Regions from separate parts of the Aliivibrio wodanis genome, predicted to be linked through region 2. Evidence: predicted binding sites of a transcription regulator. Region 2 holds the regulator's gene; each other region holds the start of a gene.
What was found. Region 2 encodes PurR, which represses purine synthesis genes. Its sites were predicted from a motif close to TNANGNAAACGTTTNCNTNA; they were not measured.
Positions count from the first base shown of each region.

Region 1 (8,133 bases), 2.6 Mb from region 2:
TCATTAGCAGCACCTTTAATACGCCCAATTAAGCTATTATTTGATTGCTCCCAAATAATACTTTTTTGATAATTATGTTCATTCACAACCCATACTAATACTGGTTTGCGTGGCGTTTCCCAAATGCTTTGTTCTGCTTGAGTTAATAGGCTTAACACCATTTTAGAGTTATAGCCTAATTTAATCGCACGAGAAGCATTATCATATTCCACAAAGCTAACTTGTGTAACATAACGGTCACTTCGTACTAATGCTTTTTTAATCACCTCGTTTTGAGCAATTTCTTTCTGACCTGATACCTTAATCAACACATTGATTAAGCCTTCTTTTTTAGCCAAACCTTCCGCTTTATCCGACTCAGTTAATTGCACTTCTGTATGATAAAGATCACTTGGCTGTTGTGCAAAAACAGAACCGCTCATCATACAAATGACTAAACACAAAATACGTAACATCAAACAACCTATAAATACTTTTATAATTTACCGCTGATAATAAGGGCTATCCCTTTATTCAGCAAGGGGGCGGATCAACCCAGATCTAAATTTCAAAAGATTAGAGTGGTACTTTTCTAAAAAGTTTGATTTTTTCACGAGCTAAATCAAGATATTTATTAATTGATTAGTGATAGAATCCCTCAAATTCATTACTGGAAATGGAAATGCTATACAATTTATTCCAGGGTTTTCAAATGCTGTTCGTTGCATTTGGTGCTCTTGTTCTTGTTCCACTGCTTACAGGTTTAGATCCTAACGTCGCTCTTTTTGGTGCTGGTGTTGGTACCCTTCTCTTTCAATTAGTTACTCGTCGCTCTGTCCCTATCTTTCTTGCTTCTTCCTTTGCTTTTATCGCTCCTATTATTTATGGAACCCAAACCTGGGGAATACCTGCCACTATGGGTGGATTAATGGTCGCGGGTTTAGTTTATGTCTTATTAGGTGCAGTAATTAAAGTTCGAGGTGTCGCATTTATTCATAAACTACTGCCTCCTGTGGTGGTTGGCCCTGTAATTATGGTGATCGGTTTAGGCTTAGCCCCTACCGCTGTAAATATGGCATTAGGTAAAACTGGCGATGGTGCGTTTCAGCTTGTTGATGGGCAACTTGCTTTTTGGATTGCTGCTGCCTCATTATTTACCACTATTGGCGTGAGTGTTTTCTCTAAAGGCTTCTTTAAGCTACTGCCTATCCTGTCAGGCATTATTGTTGGTTACTCCTTAAGCTTAATTTTTGGTATCGTCGATTTTACTCCCGTACATCAAGCCGCTTGGTTTGCTCTACCTAACTTCACTTACCCTGAATTTAATATCAATGCGATCTTATTTATGATCCCAGTAGCTATCGCACCGGCAGTTGAACATGTTGGCGATATGCTGGCAATCTCAAACGTAACCGGAAAAGATTACCTGAAAAAACCAGGTTTACATCGCACAATTACGGGTGATGGTATTGCAACAATGGCAGCCTCTCTTATCGGCGCGCCACCAAATACGACTTACAGTGAAGTTACTGGTGCTGTAATGCTAACCAAAGCATTCAACCCAGTGATCATGACATGGGCTGCTGTGTGCGCCATTGTACTTGCTCTGGTTGGAAAATTAGGGGCTATGTTACAGACGATCCCTGTACCGGTTATGGGAGGCATTATGATTTTACTGTTTGGTTCTATCGCTACGGTAGGTCTAAATACGCTGATTAAAAACCAAGTTGATTTACATAAAGCACGTAACCTAACAATTGTTGGTGTGACGTTAGTTTTTGGTATTGGCGGCATGGCAGTAGGTATTGGTGACTTTAACTTACAAGGCGTAAGTCTTTGTGGAATTGTAGCTATTGCGCTTAATTTGATCCTACCTGATGACTTAGGTGAAAGCCACGTTGTCGACAATGCTCAAATGGAAGATGATAAATAATTCTAGGTAAAGAAAAAGGCTTGATGGTTAATTCATCAAGCCTTTTTTAATTCTTAAGGTGTAAGTTTCTAAGCTAAAGATCTAGATTATTACTTAGTACCGAAGATCTTATCACCAGCATCGCCAAGACCTGGAATGATGTAACCTTTATCATTCAATTTTTCATCGATAGCGGCAGTGTAAAGCTCAACATCTGGGTGTGCTTTTTCTAATGCAGCAATGCCTTCTGGAGCAGCAACAAGAACAAGGATTTTAAAGTTCTTACAGCCTTTCTCTTTTAGAAGATCAAGCGTTGCGATCATAGAGCCGCCAGTCGCTAGCATTGGGTCAACAACTAAAGCAATACGCTCATCGATGTTAGACGCTAACTTGTTAAAGTAAGGTACTGGCTCAAGCGTTTCTTCATCACGGTAAATACCAACAACACTAATACGTGCACTTGGGATATGCTCAAGTACGCCATCCATCATGCCAAGGCCTGCACGAAGAATTGGCACAACTGTTACTTTTTTACCTTTAATTTGGTCAACTTCAACAGGGCCATTCCAGCCATTGATAGTTACTTTTTCTGTTTCAAAATCTGATGTTGCTTCATAAGTAAGTAGGCTGCCTACTTCTGTTGCTAATTCACGAAAACGCTTAGTACTGATCTCGCCTTCACGCATTAAACCAATTTTATGTTTTATTAGCGGGTGTTTTACTTCAACAACTTTCATTTCTGACTCCAGATACATTAATCAAACCCTTTAATTATACATATTTTTCTATTAAAAAATGACGAAATAGTAAAATAAATTATAACGCTAGAAGTTGTTTACCAAATTTATTATTTTTTATTACAAAATTTATGCAAATTTCCTTACGCAAACGTTTCCCTCTTTTATATTGTGCTGTTAGAATGGCGCGGATTTTTGAAATCCAACCTATGGCGAGGACACCACCGTGAGCGACAACAAAACTTCTCTTAGCTACAAAGATGCTGGCGTAGACATTGATGCTGGTAATGCACTTGTTGATCGAATTAAAGGCGTAGTAAAACGTACTCGTCGCCCAGAAGTAATGGGTGGCATTGGTGGTTTTGGTGCGTTATGTGAACTTCCAACGAAATACAAGCAACCTGTTTTAGTTTCGGGTACTGATGGCGTTGGTACTAAGCTTCGTTTAGCTTTAGACCTAAACAAGCACGATACTATTGGTATCGACTTAGTGGCGATGTGTGTAAACGACCTAATTGTTCAAGGCGGCGAACCTCTGTTCTTCCTTGATTATTATGCAACAGGAAAACTTGATATTGATGTAGCTGCTGAAGTAGTTACAGGCATCGGTGAAGGTTGTATTCAAGCTGGTTGTGCATTAATCGGTGGTGAAACTGCTGAAAATGCCAGGTATGTATGAAGGCGAAGATTACGATGTAGCTGGTTTCTGTGTGGGTGTTGTTGAAAAAGAAGACATCATCGATGGCACAAAAGTAGCAGCCGGTGATGCATTAATCGCTGTTGGCTCTAGTGGCCCTCACTCAAATGGCTATTCGTTGATCCGTAAAATTCTTGAAGTATCAAACGCTGATCTTACTGAAGAATTAAACGGTAAAACGATTGCAGACCATTTAATCGAACCAACGAAAATCTACATTAAATCAGCACTTAAAATGATTGCAGAGCATGACATTCATGCTATCTCTCATATTACTGGTGGTGGTTTCTGGGAAAATATCCCACGCGTACTTCCTGAAGGTACTAAAGCGGTTGTTGATGGTAAGAGCTGGGAATGGCCTGCTATCTTTAACTGGCTACAAGAAAAAGGCAACGTGGATACTTACGAAATGTACCGCACCTTTAACTGTGGTGTAGGTCTTGTTGTTGCCCTTCCAAAAGAACAAGCTGAACAAGCGGTTGCTTTACTGAATGCTGAAGGCGAAAACGCTTGGGTTATCGGTGAAGTTGCTGTTGCAGAGCAAGGTGAAGAACAAGTTGAGATCCGTTAATCGGGTTTCATAAACTTGAGCTAGCTCATAAAGCATAAATAGAAAGGTGATCAATTATTCGATCACCTTTTTTATATCTATTATTTATGTTCGAATAGTTATCATTACTCAAAAAATAAGACCGTTATGATGAAGAATATTGTTGTATTAGTTTCAGGCAGTGGCAGTAACTTACAAGCGTTTATTGATGCTTGTGGTAACAAAATCCCTAACGCGCGTATTTCAGCCGTCATTTCAAATAAGAGTGATGCTTATGGACTACAACGCGCCGTTAATGCTGGAATTAATGTTCACAGCTTAAACGCTACAGGCTATGAAAGCCGTGAAAAATATGATGAAGCATTAGCAACACTGATCGATCTTCATCAACCTGATGTCATTATCCTTGCCGGATTTATGCGTATTTTAAGTGAAGCTTTTGTACTGCGTTATCAAGGTAAAATGCTGAATATTCACCCTTCCCTTTTACCTAAATACCCAGGTCTACACACACATCAGCGTGCCATTGACGCCGGCGATAAAGAACATGGCACAAGTGTTCATTTTGTTACCCCTGAGTTAGATGGTGGCCCGGTGATCCTTCAAGCTAAAGTACCAATTTTTGAAGAGGATACGATTGAAGAGGTTGCATCACGCGTACAAGCTCAAGAGCACGTCATCTACCCAATGGTTGCTAACTGGTTAGCCGAAGAAAGATTGACTATGCAAGACGGTAAGGCGCAGTTAGATGGGAATATATTGGGTCTATCAGGATTAGAAACTGAATAATAAAAATGCCCATCAATGTAATATTGATGGGCATTTTTTATACATTATCTTGCCCTAAAATGTGTTTACGCATTAACTGGGCATTCTGATGGCGGTGGAGCCATATCAGGCACCGTATCATGGTTACCTGCGGTTAATTCACCAAAATGAAACAGCGCATATTCGCCTACTTTCATTTTATGCCACTCTTCATTATCCGTTAATGGTCTTGTCACAACAACTGACACCACATCGTTCGGCGTGGTTTCTTTATGAAAATCAATCGTCACATCTTCATCAATTAACGAAGCTTGCCCAAAGGGGGCACGCCTTGTGATCCAATGTAAATTGTTTGAACAATAAGTCATTAGATACTCACCGTCACTCAAGAGCATATTAAACACCCCTAAGCCTCGAAGATGATCACTGCACTCAGAGACAAATTCGAACATCAACATCATATCTTGAGGTGGCTCAGGATATTTGTCTTCTAGCTGATTCAGCAACCAACAAAAAGCACGCTCACTGTCTGTTTCACCCACAGGTCGAAAGCGGCCTGTTGATAATTCATTAAATCCAGTCAGTTGACCATTATGCGCAAACGTCCAATATCTTCCCCATAGCTCACGCGTAAAAGGGTGTGTATTCTCAAGATTAACATCACCGCGGTTTGCTTGACGAATGTGGCTTATTACCGCTTTACTTTTTATTGGGTAATCTTGCACTAGCTCAGCAATTTTTGAGTGGCAACTTGGCTTTGGATCTTTAAATGTGCGAAATCCTTTCCCTTCATAAAAAGTAATCCCCCAGCCATCACGATGTGGTCCCGTGTTACCACCACGTTGAACTAAACCTTTAAAACTAAAACAAATATCGGTTGGTACGTTAGCACTCATTCCGAGTAATTCACACATACTTGCGCTACTCCTTTATTCGCAATCTGACCAATCTAACGTGTAATAACGATAAGGTTGGTCAGTATAATGAATTATTTTTCCATCTCTTTTTCAATTAACTGAATAACGATATGGATGATTTTAATGTGGATCTCTTGAATACGGTCTGCGTAACCAAAATGAGGCACTCGGATCTCTACATCAGCAAGGCCTGCCATTTTTCCGCCATCTTTACCCGTAAGTGCGATGGTTTTCATACCTTTTTCTTTTGCCGCTTCAATCGCTTTTAAGATATTGCCAGAGTTACCTGAAGTAGATAAGCCAAACAATACATCGCCTTTTGATCCTACGGCTTGAGTATAACGAGAGAACACGTGGTCATAACCAAAATCATTACTCACACAAGACAAATGGCTAGGATCAGAAATCGCAATACCTGGGTAACCTGGACGGTTTTCACGGTAGCGTCCAGTTAACTCTTCTGCGAAATGCATTGCGTCACAGTGTGAACCGCCGTTACCACAAGACAATACTTTACCGCCTTGTTTAAATGAATCTGCAATGGTTTTGGCCGCTAACTCAATTTGAACTAGGTTTTTATCGTCAGCTAAAAAGTCATTCAGTACTTGAGCGGCTTCTGTTAATTCAGAACGGATCAGATCTTGATAAGACATAGGATACTCTCTTTTATTATGTTCCCTACTTGGGGTTAATCTCAGTGTACCTATACCACTAAACCTTTAAAAGAGATCCACCCTGTTTTTCTTCTATCTATGCCAAAAATTCTTCAATTTCTTCCCTATGAAATTTGATATCACGCACTTAAAAACAAAATTTGTTTATTAATTACTCAAGCTAGATCACTTTTTAATCATTAACGTTATTTACTTTTTATTAACATTAGCACTACACTTAACCTAACTGGTTAGACCTCTTATCAGGAATACACTCAAACATAACATTACGACCGAGTATCGTAATCACCTCTGTTCCTACAAACAGAGCAGCGCCGGAAAAGGAGAATCACATGGCCCTGACACTATTAACAACCTTTATTGCACTTGCTGCACTAAGTTATCATCGACAATCGCTACGAACTACAACCCTTATCACCGCCGGTATTTTAGCGGTAAGTTCAGGGCTAGGTTATGCCGGTTCTATTACCTGGGCCGTTTTCTTAGTAATTGCAGTGCCAGTAAATATTCCTTCAATTCGTCAATCTATCTTTAGTAATAAAGCCCTAAGTTTCTTTAAGGGCGTGATGCCTGAAATGTCACAAACCGAGAAAGACGCGATTGAAGCAGGGACTGTCTGGTGGGAAGCTGAATTATTTAAAGGTAATCCAGATTGGAAGTTTCTTCATAATATCCCTAAAAACACACTATCAGATGAAGAACAGGCGTTTCTTGATGGGCCAGTAACCGAAGTTTGTCGCATGATAAATGACTATGAAGTCACTCATGAGCTTGCCGATTTACCACCAGAAGTATGGCAGTATCTAAAAGATAATAAGTTCTTCGCGATGATTATTAAGAAAAAATACGGAGGCTTAGAGTTCTCTGCTTACGCTCAATCGTGTGTTCTACAAAAGCTAACCAGTGTATCTGGTGTACTTTCTATTACCGTTGGTGTTCCTAATTCATTAGGTCCTGGTGAATTGTTGCAACACTATGGTACTGAAGACCAAAAAAATCATTACTTACCTCGTTTAGCTGAAGGCAAAGAGATCCCATGTTTTGCTTTAACAAGCCCAGAAGCAGGCTCAGATGCAGGCTCAATTCCTGATTTTGGGATCGTAACTAAAGGGATGTGGGAAGGCAAAGAAGTCTTAGGCATGCGTCTTACTTGGAACAAACGTTACATTACCCTTGCACCTGTAGCGACCGTTCTTGGTTTAGCATTTAAACTGCAAGATCCAGATGGCTTATTAGGTGATAAGAAAAACCTAGGTATTACCTGTGCACTTATTCCTACCAATTTAGACGGCGTTAAAATTGGTCGTCGTCATTTCCCTATGAATGTGCCATTCCAAAACGGTCCGACGCAAGGTGACGAGTTATTTGTCCCACTGGATTACATCATCGGTGGTGAAAAAATGGCAGGTCACGGCTGGCGCATGCTGGTTGAATGTTTATCGGTTGGTCGTGGTATTACGTTACCCTCAAATGCAACGGGTGGTGCAAAAACTGCCGCACTTGCAACAGGGGCTTACGCTCGTATTCGTCGTCAATTCAAATTACCAATTGGTAAGATGGAAGGGATTGAAGAACCATTAGCACGTATGGCTGGTAATGCCTACATGATGGATGCAGCAAGTGCATTAACTGTTGCAGGTATCGTTCAAGGTGAAAAGCCATCGGTTATCTCAGCCATCGTTAAATACCACTGTACTCACCGAGCACAACGCATTGCTATTGATGGTATGGACATCGCTGGTGGTAAAGGGATCTGTTTAGGCAGTTCAAACTTCTTAGCGCGTAGCTACCAAGGCTCTCCAATTGCAATCACTGTTGAAGGCGCAAATATTTTAACCCGCTCAATGATTATTTACGGTCAAGGTGCAATTCGTTGCCATCCTTATGTTCTTGAAGAGA
Region 1 covers NZ_JBREXA010000002.1:3,040,659-3,048,791, reverse strand. The annotation lists gene ACU5DF_RS22170 (DUF2066 domain-containing protein) at 1-455, opposite strand, end outside; gene ACU5DF_RS22165 (uracil-xanthine permease family protein) at 662-1,912, shown strand; gene upp (uracil phosphoribosyltransferase) at 2,002-2,628, opposite strand; partial or broken gene purM (phosphoribosylformylglycinamidine cyclo-ligase) at 2,855-3,896, shown strand; gene purN (phosphoribosylglycinamide formyltransferase) at 4,026-4,664, shown strand; gene ACU5DF_RS22145 (class II glutamine amidotransferase) at 4,730-5,557, opposite strand; gene lpcA (D-sedoheptulose 7-phosphate isomerase) at 5,632-6,213, opposite strand; gene fadE (acyl-CoA dehydrogenase FadE) at 6,567-8,133, shown strand, end outside.
Region 1: a site for PurR is predicted at 2,772-2,791, ahead of upp (uracil phosphoribosyltransferase). Genes of this name have one in related genera too.

Region 2 (8,133 bases):
TTCCTATCAAAGATTTCAACGCAGTTATCGTTCACTTTAACCAGCTAGGATGTTCAGTGTAAATAGTCAGATAATTTTAACCAAGAAGAGTGTTCAGATTAGTATCTAAGTAGAAAAGAGAAAAAACAGGAATTTTAGACACAAAAAAACCAGCATTAAGCTGGTTTATTTGTAATATGGAGGCGCCTCCCGGAGTCGAACCGAGGTCCACGGATTTGCAATCCGCTGCATAGCCACTCTGCCAAGGCGCCATATTTTTCTTAACGTAATATTGTCTATGGTAACAATATTAATGAATAGATGGTGCCCCGGGCCGGACTTGAACCGGCACAGCGCGAACGCCGAGGGATTTTAAATCCCTTGTGTCTACCAATTCCACCACCAGGGCACGCAATTCAATGCGATGCTTCTAACCATGTCTCTATTTTTAAGAGAGGTTGACACCATCTTTAATTATCGCTTTAACGCAATAATTTTTAATTCATCTGTATTACTTAAAGAAATGGAGGCGCCTCCCGGAGTCGAACCGAGGTCCACGGATTTGCAATCCGCTGCATAGCCACTCTGCCAAGGCGCCATCTCTTTACGGGGCTTAATGTAACTGATTTTAAAAAAGAGTCAAATAAAAAATTGCATTTAACCCTCTGTTTGTAGACTTTATCATCAAAATGATGAAGTTTCAGCTAACATGTTGAAAAAACAATCTATTTAGCACGCCACACTTTGATTTCTGATTGTCCTTTCCCTTTAGGTTTACGATCACTATTTTCAGTACTACGGCTTGAACTTGATTTATCAAAGCGATCATCTCTGGCTTTTTCACGGCGTTTTTCATTAAAAGTATTATTCGAATGATGATTACGACCTGAACTTGCTTTTTTTAACACTCGAATTTTACCATCGACTTCTTTAATCTTACGAGAGGCTTCTTCTGTCTTACTCGACTCGCCAATCATACTATTAATTTCATCCATTTCTGATGCTGTTAGATAGCGCCACTCACCAGAAGCCAATTTACCAAGGTCAATATTCATAATACGAACACGCTTTAGCTTAAATACTTCATAATCTAAGTATTCACACATACGACGAATTTGACGGTTTAAGCCCTGAGTCAAAGTTATACGAAACACAAATCGTGATTCTAGTTTAATCTTACAAGGTAGTGTCACTGTATCTAATATAGGAACACCTGCAGCCATCTTCTGTAAGAAGTCATCTGTAATTGGTTTATCAACACGAACTACATATTCTTTTTCATGTGCATTACCTGCTCGCAAAATTTTATTTACGATATCACCGTCACTGGTTAAGAAGATCAAACCATCTGAAGGCTTATCTAATCGTCCAATTGGAAAAATACGTTGTTCATGATTAATATAATCAACAATATTACCCTCAACATGACGCTCTGTAGTACAAGTAATGCCTACTGGTTTATTAAAAGCAATATAAATTCGCTCTTGTTTCGCTTTTAGTGGTTTACCATCAACCAGAACTTCATCACCTTCAGCAACTTTTGTTCCCATTTCAGGGACTTTGCCATTAATGGTAATACGTTGTTGATCAATCAGTTTATCTGCTTCTCTACGCGAGCAATAACCCGTATCACTAATAAATTTATTTAAACGGGTTAATTTAGGTTCTGGTGATGTCATGATGTACCTCAAAAAAATGAACAGCCGCAGTGTATCAGAAACGGATGAATATCCAATAAAAAGCGCCCTAAAAAAATGATAGGGCGCCTTATTTAAAACAAAAACAAAAACTTATTCTATTTTCGGATCCTTCTTTTTTAATCTCAGTTACTTTATCTGAAACTACTGCTTCTTTTTTTTCAACACTTTCTATTTTAACTTGATTTAATTGTGCTTCTTTAAGTTCTTTTTCTTTTTCTTTTTCTTTTTCTTTAAACGATGAAATTACTGCATTAAGATTATCAATCAAATGGTCATTGCGATCCAATTGTTGGGTTAGAATAACTATCTGCTTTTGAACCGCGGCACGATCATTTGTCTGTGTTTCAACCGTCGTTTCTAATGCTCCCACTTGAGAATTTAGCTCTTTAATTTTATCTTCCAAATCTACGGTATTATTTATTTCGTGCATTTGCTGCACTGCTGATAAAATTAACTCCGTTTGGATTCTTAAAGGTTGGTCTCTATAATCATCACCATTAATTGCATGAGAGATCGCAAGTAACTTATTTTCGAACTCTAATACTGGTTGCTCAAACTTTCCTTTTTTAACCGCCTGTAATAGTTTAACTTCTGCTGCCATATTTTTTAAGTGTGCAAGTTGGAATCTTGTTTTAGCAACAACATCGGTAACAAGAATTATATCTCGATTATTTGCTTGTACCGCTTTTTTTGTTTTCTCTAATTCCGCTTTTGTTTGTCCATAACTAATCGGAGCAACCGCTTTAAAGCCATCGTTGGATAAAGATGAAAACTCTTTCTCTAAAGGTTCGACATGAATTTTCAAAGCTGTTCTTATTTCAAGAACCTTAGCACTTGTTAAAAATTCTGCTTGCTCTGTTTGTGCCTCAGCAATATCATCTTCAACAATAACAACAAACAGTTCTTTATATTGTTCATTTAATTCTAAATACTCTTCAGAGAAATACTTGTTTACCTTCATAGATTTAAGGTAAGCCATTTGAGCTATGGCTCCAGAAAGCACAACATCTGCATTTTTTTTATATTTTTTTAGCTTAGAGAACTCCGCATCTGCTGAAGCCACTAAAGACATATATTTAGCAGCATAAGAACCCGATGAAAACATTGAGTATTCCTCACCTGTTAAGCCTGGTTCTCTCTCTATTTCAGCAAAGAGTTCTTTTGCTTCATCCCACTCTTCTCTTAAGTTCTGATATACCTCCTCTGAATAAATTTTAAACTCATCAACAGAATCAAATGCTACTTTATCTAATAAGTATTGTTTATTAAGCTCATTAAAGGTAGAAATTGACGGTGTTAATGTATTTTTCTCCGTAACAGAACTCGGCTCTTCAGCAGTACTTTGGCAACCAATAACACTAACTAAAGCAGAAGCAACTATTGCCATTTTAAAAAATTTTTTCATTACAGACCTATAATAATTATATTTGAATAGACGGAGTCTAGGACTCTTATTGATAACTTTATAAAAATAACTAAAAGGCTGCAACTACTGTTTAAGTAGTTACCTTATCAGTCGTACCGTATTCTTGACATGCTATCTACAGTATAGAGCTGCTCACTTAAAGATCTTAAAACGTTTGAATCATGAACAGAATTAGATTGATTACTATTATTAAATTATAGGCATAAAAAAGCCACTCACTTAAAATGAATGGCTTTATTTAACTTTTTTGGGGTTTTAACCACTAATCTCCGGCGAACATATATCCTTCACCATGAACGGTAACAAATATCTGTGGATTTTTTGGATCAACTTCCATTTTCGCTCGCATTCTTCGAATCAACACATCAATTGTTCTATCATTGGGAGCATCGACACGATGACTGATCATATTCAAAATACGTTCACGAGATAATACCGTATTCGGATATGAAGAAAGTGCTACTAGCAACTCGTACTCAGCTTTTGTTAATTTAACTGGCTCACCGCTATTTGATAGTGCACGGCGCTGAATATCGAAAGTCCACTCACCAAAGCGAACGACATTAGATTCATCTAATTCTACTGGTTCATTCGCTAATGACATACGCCAAAATAAATTCTTAACTCGAACTAATAACTCACGTAGCTCTACTGGTTTTGTGACGTAATCATCAGCACCCATTTCAAGCCCTACAATACGATCAATACTATCAGTTCGTCCTGTAACAAGAATAATACCAATATTAGATTGGCTACGTAGTTCACGTGCCAACAATAAACCATCCTCTCCTGGTAGGTTTATATCAAGCATAATTAAATCAACTTTTTGTTCAGCCAAAATAGTTCGCATTTCTGCCCCTGTTTCAGCCTCGCTCACTTGATATCCCTCGGCTTCAAAGTAGCCTACAAGTTTAGAGCGAGTTACCACTTCGTCTTCAACAACTAAAATGTGATAGCTCATAATATTCTCTTTTATGGTTATATTGGATGGTTCTTTTCTTATTCTATTCATATTTTGTAATAATGCCAATTCTCAATTGATATTTCTGTAAATTATTTGATTCAAAACAATTATCAAACAAAAATTGAGTTGTAACCTTTACAAATATCTTTATACACCCTGTTAATGATAGGTGCTATTCCTTTTCATACTTATCCAGTACAATTCTCACATAAATTTCTTGGAGCAAAATATACATGAACGATCTAACTGCATTTAATGAACAACGTGCCGAAATTTACTGGTGGCTATCTAGCTTATTAGCAAGTGAGTTAACAGAAGAACAAATAGAACAATATAACAGCTTTGAAATCCGTACGTTTTTATCAAATTTAGCAGAAACACCAGAACTTACCGCTTCTGTAAATACTTTAATTGATAAATTAAATCAATTACAAACTCGTGAAGGCGCTCAACTTGAGTTATCAGCTGATTTCTGTGAAGCCTTTTTAGGTTCAGATAAAAGTAGTGCTTTGCCTTATGCTTCACTATACCTTGATAAATCAGGTCTGCTTAATGCTAAACCAGCGCAAGATATGCGTGAGCTACTTACAAAGTATAATATTGCACAAAAAGCAGAATTTAATGAGCCTGCTGATCATATTGCAATAGAACTTGATTTTCTAGGTAATCTAATTGTGATGACAAACCAACAGTCATCAGAGGAAGACTTTGAGCTTTATATGACAGCTCAACAAAATTTTATTAATGAGCAATTATTATCTTGGACACCACGATTCAGCCAAATCTGTAAAGAGCGTGATGAGTTTGGTTTCTATGCTGCAGTTACCCATTTTCTTGTGACATTTTTACAATTAGACATGCTATTTCTTACTGGTGAGTAAAAAACAGCCTTTATTGATGACATAAATAAATAACTACGTGATGTAAATCAGGTTACAAATAAAATTTATGAAATCAATAATTGTTTGCACTATGCTTTACATATAAAATGTGAACGCAAACGATAAAATTTGAACATAAAATGAAAACCGCATTTTAAAGCGGTTTTTTTATTTATACCATATCATTAATCATATGATATTTAGGGCCTATTTATCTTCCATCAGTTCTCTATAGAGCAAAACAATTTGCTGGAACATAAATAGCCCCTTAATCACTATTTAAGGCTCTTATATGGCTACAATTAAAGACGTCGCAAAATTAGCAACAGTGTCGACAACAACCGTCTCTCACGTAATTAACAAAACACGCTTTGTTGCAGAAGCAACACAAAAACGTGTATGGGAAGCCGTTGAAGAGTTAAATTATGCACCAAGTGCTGTTGCTCGCAGTTTAAAATGTAATACTACTCGTACTATTGGCATGTTAGTAACTCAATCTTTCAATCCCTTTTTTGCCGAAGTTATGCATGGTGTTGAAAACTATTGTTATAAACAAGGTTACACTTTATTCATGTGTAATACTGAAGGTGATCTAGACAAACAAAAACACTACCTTCGTATGCTTTCTGAAAAACGTGTTGATGGGTTGTTGGTTATGTGTTCAGACCTAAATGAACAACTTTTAGCCTTGCTTGAAAAAAATACCGAATTACCAATGGTTGTTATGGATTGGGGACCTGATAGCCCTCATACAGATAAAATCATAGATAACTCTGAAGAAGGTGGATACCTTGCAACAAAACACTTAATAGAAAATGGTCACACTAACATTGCTTGTATCACAGGACAATTAGATAAGTTGACTTGTAAAGAACGTGTTCATGGTTTTCACCGAGCACTTTCCGAAGCAAATTTAGATTCTAATCCTGAATGGATTTTAGAAGGTGATTTTGAATGCTCTTCAGCAGCAAAAGCAGTTGAGAAAGTATTAGCAACCGAAGCAAAAGATCGCCCTACTGCTCTATTTTGTTTTAATGATATTATGGCGTTAGCCGCCATCAGTAAGATTCAACAATCAGGGTTAAAAGTTCCAGAAGATATTTCTGTAATTGGCTATGACAATATTGAATTATCGGCTTACTTTTCACCTCCTTTAACAACTATCCACCAACCAAAACGAAGAGTTGGAAAAACGGCAGTTGAAATTTTACTCGAGCGTATAAAAGATAAACATCATGAACGCCGTATTTTTGAAATGCAACCAGCCGTTGTTTCTCGTAATAGTGTTCATAATAGAACCAAATAACAAACTAGAGTTCTATAAAAATCAAGTCATAAGTTCAGGTTTTATTGAAAACCTGAACTGAGTTAACAGAAATGACCCTTGTTTTTATGAACCAATATCACATTATTGAGTTTTTGCAGTCACTCCCTTTGTTGATTGCTATATCATCAATGATGTCACAAACAGGGCAAACTATGTGAAAGCATAGGACGCAAAGCTTCCGGCCTACGTATTTATATATATATGGTAGCGGGGTTGCCGATGGTAAGTATTCCACTCGATGTTGTTATTTTACCTAAATATAACAATGTTGGGCTTTAAACTTGCTAGTATTTCCTCGGGCTCAGTTGTTTAGTGACATAGACTTAACTAACCGAGAATTATTGCAATGGATAAACCAATACTAAAAGATTCACTTCGTCTTCTTTCCTCTCTTGGGAAAGTCACATCTCGTTCAATGTTTGGCGGTTTTGGTGTCTTTATTGATGACACTATGTTTGCCCTTGTTGTGCAAGATAAACTTCATTTAAGAGGTAGTGAAGAGACGATTAACTTATTTAAAGAGCAAGGGTTAGAACCTTATGTTTATAAAAAACGAGGCTTTCCCGTTGTTACCAAATACTTTGCCATTTCACCAGAGTCTTGGAAAGAACCTGATTTAATATTAATTCAAGCAGTTGTTGCTTTTGACGTTGCAAAAAAAGACAAAGAAAAACAGAAAACTGCAGCCCCAACACGTATTAAAGATCTGCCTAACCTGCGACTAGCTACAGAACGAATGCTTAAGAAAGCAGGCATTACTACTGTTGAAGAGCTACGTAATATTGGTTCTGTAAATGCTTATAAAGCCATTCAGCAAACCCATTCTAACTCTGTTAGTGCTGAACTTTTATGGTCTCTAGAAGGCGCAATAAAAGGCACTCATTGGTCTGTTGTTTCTGCTGAAACAAGACAGGAATTACGAAAGCAACTGTAAGATCACAAAGCAACAACTCTCTGGTTTTATGTTGTATGATTACTCTAAATAATCGTACAACATTTGACCTGCGAGACAAAACCAGCCTACCATTTCTATAATTTAGCTAAGATTCACTTACGCTGAATACCACCTAGAGCCATATAAACTCCTTAACTCATCATCATTTTACCAATGTTAATTCCTCATTTATATTAATTAGCCTATCATACTTATTAATTCTTTAAACTCTCTGGGAATTTACATTAATTTAATATATTCTTAAAGCTTATATATAGAATGGCAGTCCATTTGATGGTACTGGACTCAATAGGTAAGACAAATGAAAAAAAATACCATCAGCAAAAAATGGCTTTATTTACCTATCATATCCATGATTTTCACCATGACTCTCGGCTTGTTTGTATTTAATTCAACACTGTCAGATTGGCTTGAAAATAAGGTTGAAGGCGGTTTATCTGAAGAGATCTCACGCGTCATAAAGGACATAAGTGATGATCAAGTTTCTTTTTCTGATTTAAAAGCACTAGACGTTTATATCAAAACTAAACTAGAGCTAGCCAAAGAAGATCACATCACAATTATCAAAGCTGATGGTACGCCGATTGCAGATAGTGATATCTCTTTAGAAGCCGTATTACAACTGGAAAATCACTTAAACAGAAAAGAAGTCGTTGATGCTAAGAATCTGAGTTATGGCAGCACAACTCGATTTAGTACTTCTCGCTTTAAAAATTTATTGTATTCCGCAAAGTCATTAGATTATCAAGGTCAAACTTACATTATTAGGGTAGCTACACCATTAACGCGTATAGACGCAATGGTAGAAGAGCTAATGAATATCCTAATGATTTTAATGGGCATTAATATTTCACTTGTTGTTGGCTCATCATTATTAAGTAATAAGCTTATTACTCAGCAA
Region 2 covers NZ_JBREXA010000002.1:458,651-466,783, reverse strand. The annotation lists tRNA gene ACU5DF_RS10045 (tRNA-Cys) at 178-251, opposite strand; tRNA gene ACU5DF_RS10040 (tRNA-Leu) at 302-388, opposite strand; tRNA gene ACU5DF_RS10035 (tRNA-Cys) at 504-577, opposite strand; gene rluF (23S rRNA pseudouridine(2604) synthase RluF) at 705-1,658, opposite strand; gene ACU5DF_RS10025 (hypothetical protein) at 1,747-3,084, opposite strand; gene torR (two-component system response regulator TorR) at 3,368-4,066, opposite strand; gene torD (molecular chaperone TorD) at 4,303-4,950, shown strand; gene purR (HTH-type transcriptional repressor PurR) at 5,243-6,256, shown strand; cyclic di-GMP riboswitch class I at 6,412-6,498, shown strand; gene ACU5DF_RS10005 (TfoX/Sxy family DNA transformation protein) at 6,624-7,211, shown strand; gene ACU5DF_RS10000 (sensor domain-containing diguanylate cyclase) at 7,534-8,133, shown strand, end outside.

Region 3 (8,133 bases), 280 kb from region 2:
CAGCTTCTGCTTCACTAGTAAACTCAAAGGCAAGCTCTCCGCCTTTATTAAGCTTAACTCGAACCGTACCACCGTTAACTAGCTCACCAAATAACAATTCATTTGCCATTGGTTTTTTCAGATTCTCTTGAATAACTCGAGCCATTGGGCGTGCACCCATTGCTTTATCATAGCCTTTATCTGCAAGCCACTCTTTCGCTTCTTGTGATACTTCCATTGAAACACCACGAGAATCCAACTGAACTTGCAATTCTACAATGAACTTCTCAACAACAAGAGATATCACATCTTTGCTTAAATGTTCGAACCAAATAATGTTATCTAAACGGTTTCTAAATTCAGGCGTAAATATTTTTTTAATCGCAGCCATCGCATCAGTACTATGATCTTGTTGAATAAGACCAATCGATTTTTTCACCGTTTCTTGAACTCCCGCATTGGTTGTCATAACAAAAACCACATTACGGAAGTCTGCTTTACGACCATTATTATCTGTCAGCGTACCATTATCCATAATTTGAAGTAGTAAGTTAAAAACATCTGGATGTGCTTTTTCTAGCTCATCAAGTAAAACCACAGAGTGAGGATGTTTAATTACTGCATCTGTTAGTAGGCCACCTTGTTCATAACCAACGTAACCTGGGGGTGCGCCGATCAAACGACTGACGGTATGACGCTCACCATATTCAGACATATCAAAACGAAGAAGCTCAATACCAAGTGCTTTTGCTAATTGAACCGTTACTTCTGTTTTACCAACCCCTGTTGGACCTGCAAACAAGAATGAACCAACCGGTTTATTATCCGCACCTAGCCCTGCTCTACTTAACTTAATTGCTTCACATAACACATCAATGCCTTGGTCTTGTCCAAACACTAACATTTTAAGCTTAGCATCCAGTTTTTTCAGCACATCTTTATCACTAGAAGATACTGATTTTTCTGGAATACGAGCCATCTTAGCTACCATTGATTCTATATCAGCAACATTGATGGTTTTCTTTCGACGACTGATAGGAGTTAAACGACAGCGCGCGCCCGCCTCATCAATAACATCAATCGCTTTATCTGGTAAATGACGCTCATTAATGTACTTAGCCGACAGTTCTACCGCCGCTCGTAGCGCTTTATTGGTATAACGAACTTCATGATGCTCTTCATACTTACTCTTCAGGCCAATTAAGATCTTAGTAGTATCGTCAAGAGATGGTTCTAAAATATCAATTTTTTGAAAACGACGAGCCAAAGCACGTTCTTTTTCAAAAATAGTGCTGTGCTCTTGATAAGTTGTTGAGCCAATACAGCGTAATTTCCCGCTACTTAGTAGAGGTTTAATTAAGTTCGCAGCGTCAACTTGACCACCAGAAGCGGCTCCCGCACCAATAATAGTGTGAATCTCGTCAATAAATAAAATCGCATGTTCTTCTTTTTCAAGCTGCTTTAAAATAGCTTTAAAGCGTTTTTCAAAGTCACCACGATACTTGGTACCTGCTAATAGGGAACCAATATCTAAAGAATAAATAATACAATCTTGAATTACATCAGGAACTTGTCCTTCAACAATACGCCAAGCAAGACCTTCTGCTATTGCTGTTTTACCTACACCAGCTTCACCAACTAATAGTGGGTTATTTTTACGACGACGGCACAATACTTGAATAGTTCGCTCAAGTTCTTGATCACGGCCTATCAGAGGATCGATTCCCCCATTCTTAGCTACTTGGTTTAGGTTTGTTGCAAAGCTTTCTAATTTATCTTCAGAGCCAGATTCTACTGCTGCTTCTGCATTATTTGAATCAGAATGATCATCACGATGCTCAGGTGCACCATGTGAGATAAAATTAACAATATCTAAGCGACTAATATCATTCTTTTTAAGGAGGTAGGCGGCATGAGATTCTTGTTCACTAAATATAGCAACAAGGACATTTGCGCCAGTAACTTCATTACGCCCTGAAGATTGAACATGGAAAACAGCACGTTGAAGAACACGCTGAAAACTTAGCGTTGGCTGTGTTTCACGGCTTTCGTCATCAACAGGAATTAATGGTGTAGTTTGTGTAATGAATTCATCGATCTCAGCAGCTAAAGCATCTAAGTCAGTATGACAAGCTAACAATGCCTCATGAGCTGATGGGTTCTCTAATAGAGCAAATAGTAGGTGCTCTACTGTCATAAATTCATGACGCTTTTCACGTGCACGAGCAAACGCACTGTTCAAACTTGCTTCTAATTCTTTATTTAACATAGGAACCCTCCCAAAACACCAAATAATGGTGTAACGAACAAACTTACGCTTGCTCCATTGTACACAGTAGTGGGTGCTCATTATCACGCGAATACGTATTAACTTGCGCAACTTTTGTTTCAGCAACTTCAGCAGTAAAAACCCCACATACTGCTTTCCCTTCATAATGCACTGTAAGCATTAATTGTGTCGCTTTCTCCAAATCCATGGAAAAAAATTTATCTAAAATTTCAACAACAAACTCCATAGGAGTGTAATCATCATTATTCAAAACCACTTTATACATTGGCGGTGGTTTTAACCCTGTTTTCTCCAATTCCAGAACATCTGAATCAGGAGAAACCCATTCATATAATTTACTCATTTCGACAACTAATTTTCAGCTAAATAATATTATTGATACTTCAAAGCATCTCACTTTAGCCTAATCTAGTCTAAGGGCTACATCAAACAAAAGATGCTATTTTAGTGTTCTTATTCACTTAATTATTGTCTAATCGAATATAAACAACAACGATACTAAAATAAAGAATAGAGTGTTTTTTTCTTTATAACCACTTTATTTATCAAATTGATATTACTGATAATATTGTTAATCTTAAATATGATATTAAACACAAATGTTACAAAAGTGAACAATTTGTTCTTGACTCCCTCTTTAGATTTAATAAAGTGTACGAGTAGTGGTTATCAATTAAACAAATGTTTAATTGATAACCATTATGCTAGGTAATTAAAAATGCAGAGGGATGTATAGCATGGCAACAGGTACAGTTAAATGGTTCAATAACGCCAAAGGGTTTGGCTTCATTTGTCCTGAAGGTGAAGACGGTGATATTTTTGCACACTATTCCACTATAGAAATGGATGGCTACCGAACATTAAAAGCAGGGCAAGCCGTCACCTATGAGATTCATGAAGGCCCTAAAGGTTTTCATGCTAGTGAAATAAAACCACTTGAATGTGAAGCAGTTAAATAGGCTTCTCTATCAACGTTCTAAAAGGTGAGTATTTATTACTCACCTTTTTTGAACCTATCTCCTCAGAAATACTCTCATTTCTTTCCATCTTTCTTTGTTAGGTCCCTATTTTGAAATATTTAATTTCTTTTGCTTTATTATTTTTTCTTAATGGTTGCGTGTCAGAAGCTCACCAAGAAAAAAGTACCATCAATATAGTTACAACAGGTAATATCACCGAAGTACTATCAGACAAAAAAAGTTTTACTTGGCACCCGACAATCAATGCTAATTATTTAAATTCAACACTCAATAATAATGAAGTAGAACAACAATTTATTTTATCCTTAAAAAATAAATTGGAGCAAAAAGGCTTCACCTACACAGATAATGCAATACAAGCCGATTTTTATATTGGTTATGGCTTAGGTGTTGATACAAAAATAAGTGACTCACAAATCCTTAACAAAACAGGGCTACTTGCAGGCTTACAGCCTCTAGATTCCGAGGGAAATAATAAAGCCAGTATTTTTATCGCTATCTTCTTACCAAGTCAGCTTTCCCCTTCATGGTCAGCACTTGCTCAAGGCTATACCAACATAGAGAAGAGTAACCAAAAAGAAAAAGCTATCAGCGAATTACTGAATTTTATGTTTAATAGCTTAAAAAACAATACTTAGATCACACAATTAAGATACACTATACTGCAACCAATAATTAACAATTGATTTACAAATGAGCGTCCCGTATCTTACTTCTATCCCAATTAAAGAAGTCCAAAGCTCATGATTAAGTCAAAACGAAATATCTTCGAAAAAAATAATAAACTGTCTCTTTTTAATGCTCTTATCGCTCTAAACGAAAAGAAACAAAAAATTGCCAATTTAAAATAAAAAAAGCAGCTGTAATTAGCTGCTTTTTTTATAACAAATTCGTGTAAATACTTTAATTACCATTATTAAAGAGCAATTAAGAAGAACAACTAATCTCCATTTTCTTACCCCATTCAGGAGGTAATTGAGCATATTGTCTAAACTCAGTATGTTCTTCAAATGGCTTTTCTAATAATAACAATAATATTTCTAACTCACTAAAATCGCCCTGTTGAGCTTTATCAATAGCCTGCTGCGCCAAATAATTTCTAAGAATATATTTAGGATTGAACCCTCTCATTTTCTCACAACGAAGTTCAACGCTATCCTCTTCCAATTCACAGCGGGTTAAATATAAATCCACCCACAACGTTGCTGCTTCTCGGTCAACAAACAGATCGACAATTGTTTGCTTATCTTTACTATCCAAATAAGAAAGTGTTCGCATAAATAGAGTGTAATCCACCGCATTTTGTGACAACAACTCAAACATTGATTCAAATAAGCGACTGTCTCCTTCATGCTTAGAAAGGAGTCCCAATTTATCTCTCATTAATTGACTAAAGTAACCGTGAAGCTGCGTTTCATATTGATCTAAAGAGGACTCTAAATCTGACTTATCAATTAATGGGGATAGAGAATGCGCCAGAGCTGACAAGTTCCACAAGCCAATTCTTGGTTGCTGATTAAAGGCATAACGCCCTTGATAATCAGAATGATTACAAATATAACCAGGTTCATAATCATCAAGAAAACCAAAAGGACCATAATCAAAGGTTTGACCAATAATCGACATGTTATCGGTATTCATTACACCGTGAGCAAAACCAACCGCCTGCCATTGCGCAATCATATAAGCAGTACGATCAACAATCTCATTAAACATAGCTGCGTAAGGTTTATCAGAATGAGCACAATCAGGGAAATGCCATTCAATTACTTTATCCGCTAATAATTTTTGCTCTGCCAATAAATAGGAATAAAAAAGATGTTCAAAATGCCCAAATCGAATATGAGTCTCTGCGACTCTAATAAGTAAGGCTCCCGTTTCGTAACCCTCTCTAAAGACAGGAGTATCACTGGTCATCATCCCTAATGCTCTTGTTGTTGGGATCCCTAAGCCTGCCATCGCCTCACTACACAAATACTCTCGGATAGTAGAGCGTAATACCGCACGGCCATCACCAGTGCGTGAATACGGCGTTCGACCAGCACCTTTGAGGTGAAGATCGAAACTAACTCCTGATTTATCAGCAAGTTCACCCAATAAAAGTCCTCGTCCATCTCCGAGATCTGGATTGTAACTACCAAATTGATGCCCCGCATATTTCATTGCTAAAGGAGAAAAAACAGAAGGAAGATTATCACCCGAAAATGCAGACAATAATTCAGGTGCATTCTCTGGGATTAGAGGCAGACCAAATTGCTCCGCTAACTCACTATTCCACATAATCCAGCGCGTATTATCTAACGGACTAGGATTTACTTGAGTAAAGAGACAACGAGGTAATTCAGAGTAACGAGTAGTAATCGAAAAAGCGTTCCAAAAAGACATTTGTGTATTCCATTAACGAGCAATGTCGTAACGCTAGCATATTGATAAATGATATAACAGAAATGAAAAAAGCCGCACTAACCATGAGGTTAATGCGGCCTTTTCAATTTGGTACGCCCTGAAGGATTCGAACCTTCGACCACCTCCTTAGAAGGGAGGTGCTCTATCCAGCTGAGCTAAGGGCGCTCTATGGGGTAGGATTATACGAATATACGAAAACAGATCAATCCTTTTCTTATCATTATCTTACTGAATGCTGAAAAATAAAGCAGATTGCCTATTGTTTGATTAAATATAGGCCTTTAACTTCATGTTCAATAGCATATTTATGAGTACTATTATTTTTATAACTTCACAAACGGAGAAAGCAATCGTTTGCGTCTAGCTATTACTATTTAATTCTGAGACAATACGCACGTCAATCAGTCAAAGCCCTTGTATAGGATTATTATGACCGCTCAAATTATCGATGGAAAACTTATCTCCCAAACTGTTCGCTCAGAAGTTGGGGCTCGTGTTAAAGCTCGCGTAGAAGCCGGATTACGTGCTCCAGGGCTAGCCGTAGTATTAGTAGGACAAGATCCTGCCTCTCAAGTTTATGTTGGAAGTAAACGTCGAGCTTGTGAAGAAGTCGGCTTTATTTCAAAATCTTATGATTTACCAACGACAACAACAGAAGCTGAATTGCTGTCTATTATTGACACATTAAATCAAGATGCTGAAATTGATGGTATTTTAGTTCAACTTCCTCTTCCTGCAGGAATGGACAGTACTAAAATTTTAGAGCGTATTGACCCAGAAAAAGACGTCGATGGCTTCCACCCATACAATGTAGGCCGTCTTTCTCAACGTATTCCAAAATTACGCTCATGCACCCCAAAAGGTATTATCACTCTGCTTGATCGTTACAATATTCAAGTACGTGGAATGCACGCGGTTGTTGTTGGTGCATCAAACATCGTTGGTCGTCCAATGACGTTAGAGTTACTTCTTGCAGGCTGTACCACCACCACCTGTCACCGATTCACAAAAGATCTTGAGCATCATATTCGTCAAGCCGACCTTGTTGTCGTTGCAGTAGGTAAACCAAACTTCATCCCTGGCGAGTGGATAAAAGAAGGTGCGGTTGTGGTCGATGTTGGCATTAATCGCTTAGATTCAGGTAAATTAATTGGTGACGTTGAATATGATGTCGCAAAAACAAAAGCAAGCTATATCACTCCTGTTCCTGGTGGTGTTGGCCCAATGACAGTGGCTAGTTTGATTGAGAATACCTTATTAGCTTGTGAGCAATACCACAGCAAATAAACAAATAAAGTGATAGAAATATCAATAGGCGAGCTTTTTAAGGTTCGCCTTTTTTATACCTGCGCATTACCACATTTCTCGATTAATTTTCATTCTATTTTCGGTTTTTTCTTGGACAAAATAAGGGTTTAGTTACTAACCTTAGATAAGAACGATTCGAACTATGGACGACAAGAGGAAATGGATATGAGTATTTTTGACCACTATCAAGCCCGTTATGAAGCAGCAAAAGATGAAGAAATATCACTGCAGGATTTCTTGTCATTATGTAGTAACGACAAAAGTGCTTATGCAAATGCAGCAGAAAGGCTTCTTATCGCCATTGGTGAACCAGAAGTAATCGACACTGCACTTGATCCTCAGCTGAGTCGTATTTTTTCTAATCGTGTCATCTCTCGCTATGAGACCTTTAAAGACTTCTATGGTATGGAGGAGCCAATTGAACAAATTGTTTCTTATCTTAAGCATGCCGCTCAAGGTCTAGAAGAGCGCAAACAAGTGCTTTACCTATTAGGTCCAGTAGGTGGCGGTAAATCATCATTAGCTGAAAAACTAAAAAGCTTAATGCAGAAGTTACCCATTTATGTCTTGAGTGCTAATGGAGAACGAAGCCCTGTCAACGACCACCCTTTCTGTTTATTTGATGTCACAGAAGATGGCGAGTTACTAAAAAAAGAATACGGTATTGAACCTCGCAACCTACGTTCAATTATGTCTCCGTGGGCAGCAAAGCGATTACATGAGTTCGGTGGTGACATTACCAAATTTAAAGTGATCAAAGTTCACCCATCAATTATCGACCAAATCGGGATAGCAAAAACCGAACCGGGTGATGAAAACAATCAAGATATCTCATCTCTTGTTGGTAAAGTAGATATTCGTCAATTAGAGCATTTTGCCCAAGATGACCCCGATGCATATAGTTACTCAGGCTCCTTATGTAAAGCCAACCAAGGCTTAATGGAGTTTGTAGAGATGTTTAAAGCGCCAATCAAAGTACTTCACCCTCTACTAACAGCAACACAAGAAGGTAACTTCAACGGTACAGAAGGATTATCAGCCCTGCCTTTTGATGGCATGATTTTAGCGCACTCAAATGAGTCAGAATGGCAAACTTTTCGAAACAATAAAAACAATGAAGCCTTTTTAGATAGGGTTTATATCGTCAAAGTCCCTTATTGTTTACGTGTT
Region 3 covers NZ_JBREXA010000002.1:179,124-187,256, reverse strand. The annotation lists gene clpA (ATP-dependent Clp protease ATP-binding subunit ClpA) at 1-2,248, opposite strand, end outside; gene clpS (ATP-dependent Clp protease adapter ClpS) at 2,292-2,612, opposite strand; gene cspD (cold shock domain-containing protein CspD) at 3,007-3,228, shown strand; gene ACU5DF_RS08770 (DUF4136 domain-containing protein) at 3,339-3,887, shown strand; gene ACU5DF_RS08765 (protein adenylyltransferase SelO) at 4,177-5,634, opposite strand; tRNA gene ACU5DF_RS08760 (tRNA-Arg) at 5,744-5,820, opposite strand; gene folD (bifunctional methylenetetrahydrofolate dehydrogenase/methenyltetrahydrofolate cyclohydrolase FolD) at 6,085-6,942, shown strand; gene ACU5DF_RS08750 (PrkA family serine protein kinase) at 7,129-8,133, shown strand, end outside.
Region 3: a site for PurR is predicted at 5,998-6,017, ahead of folD (bifunctional methylenetetrahydrofolate dehydrogenase/methenyltetrahydrofolate cyclohydrolase FolD). Genes of this name have one in related genera too.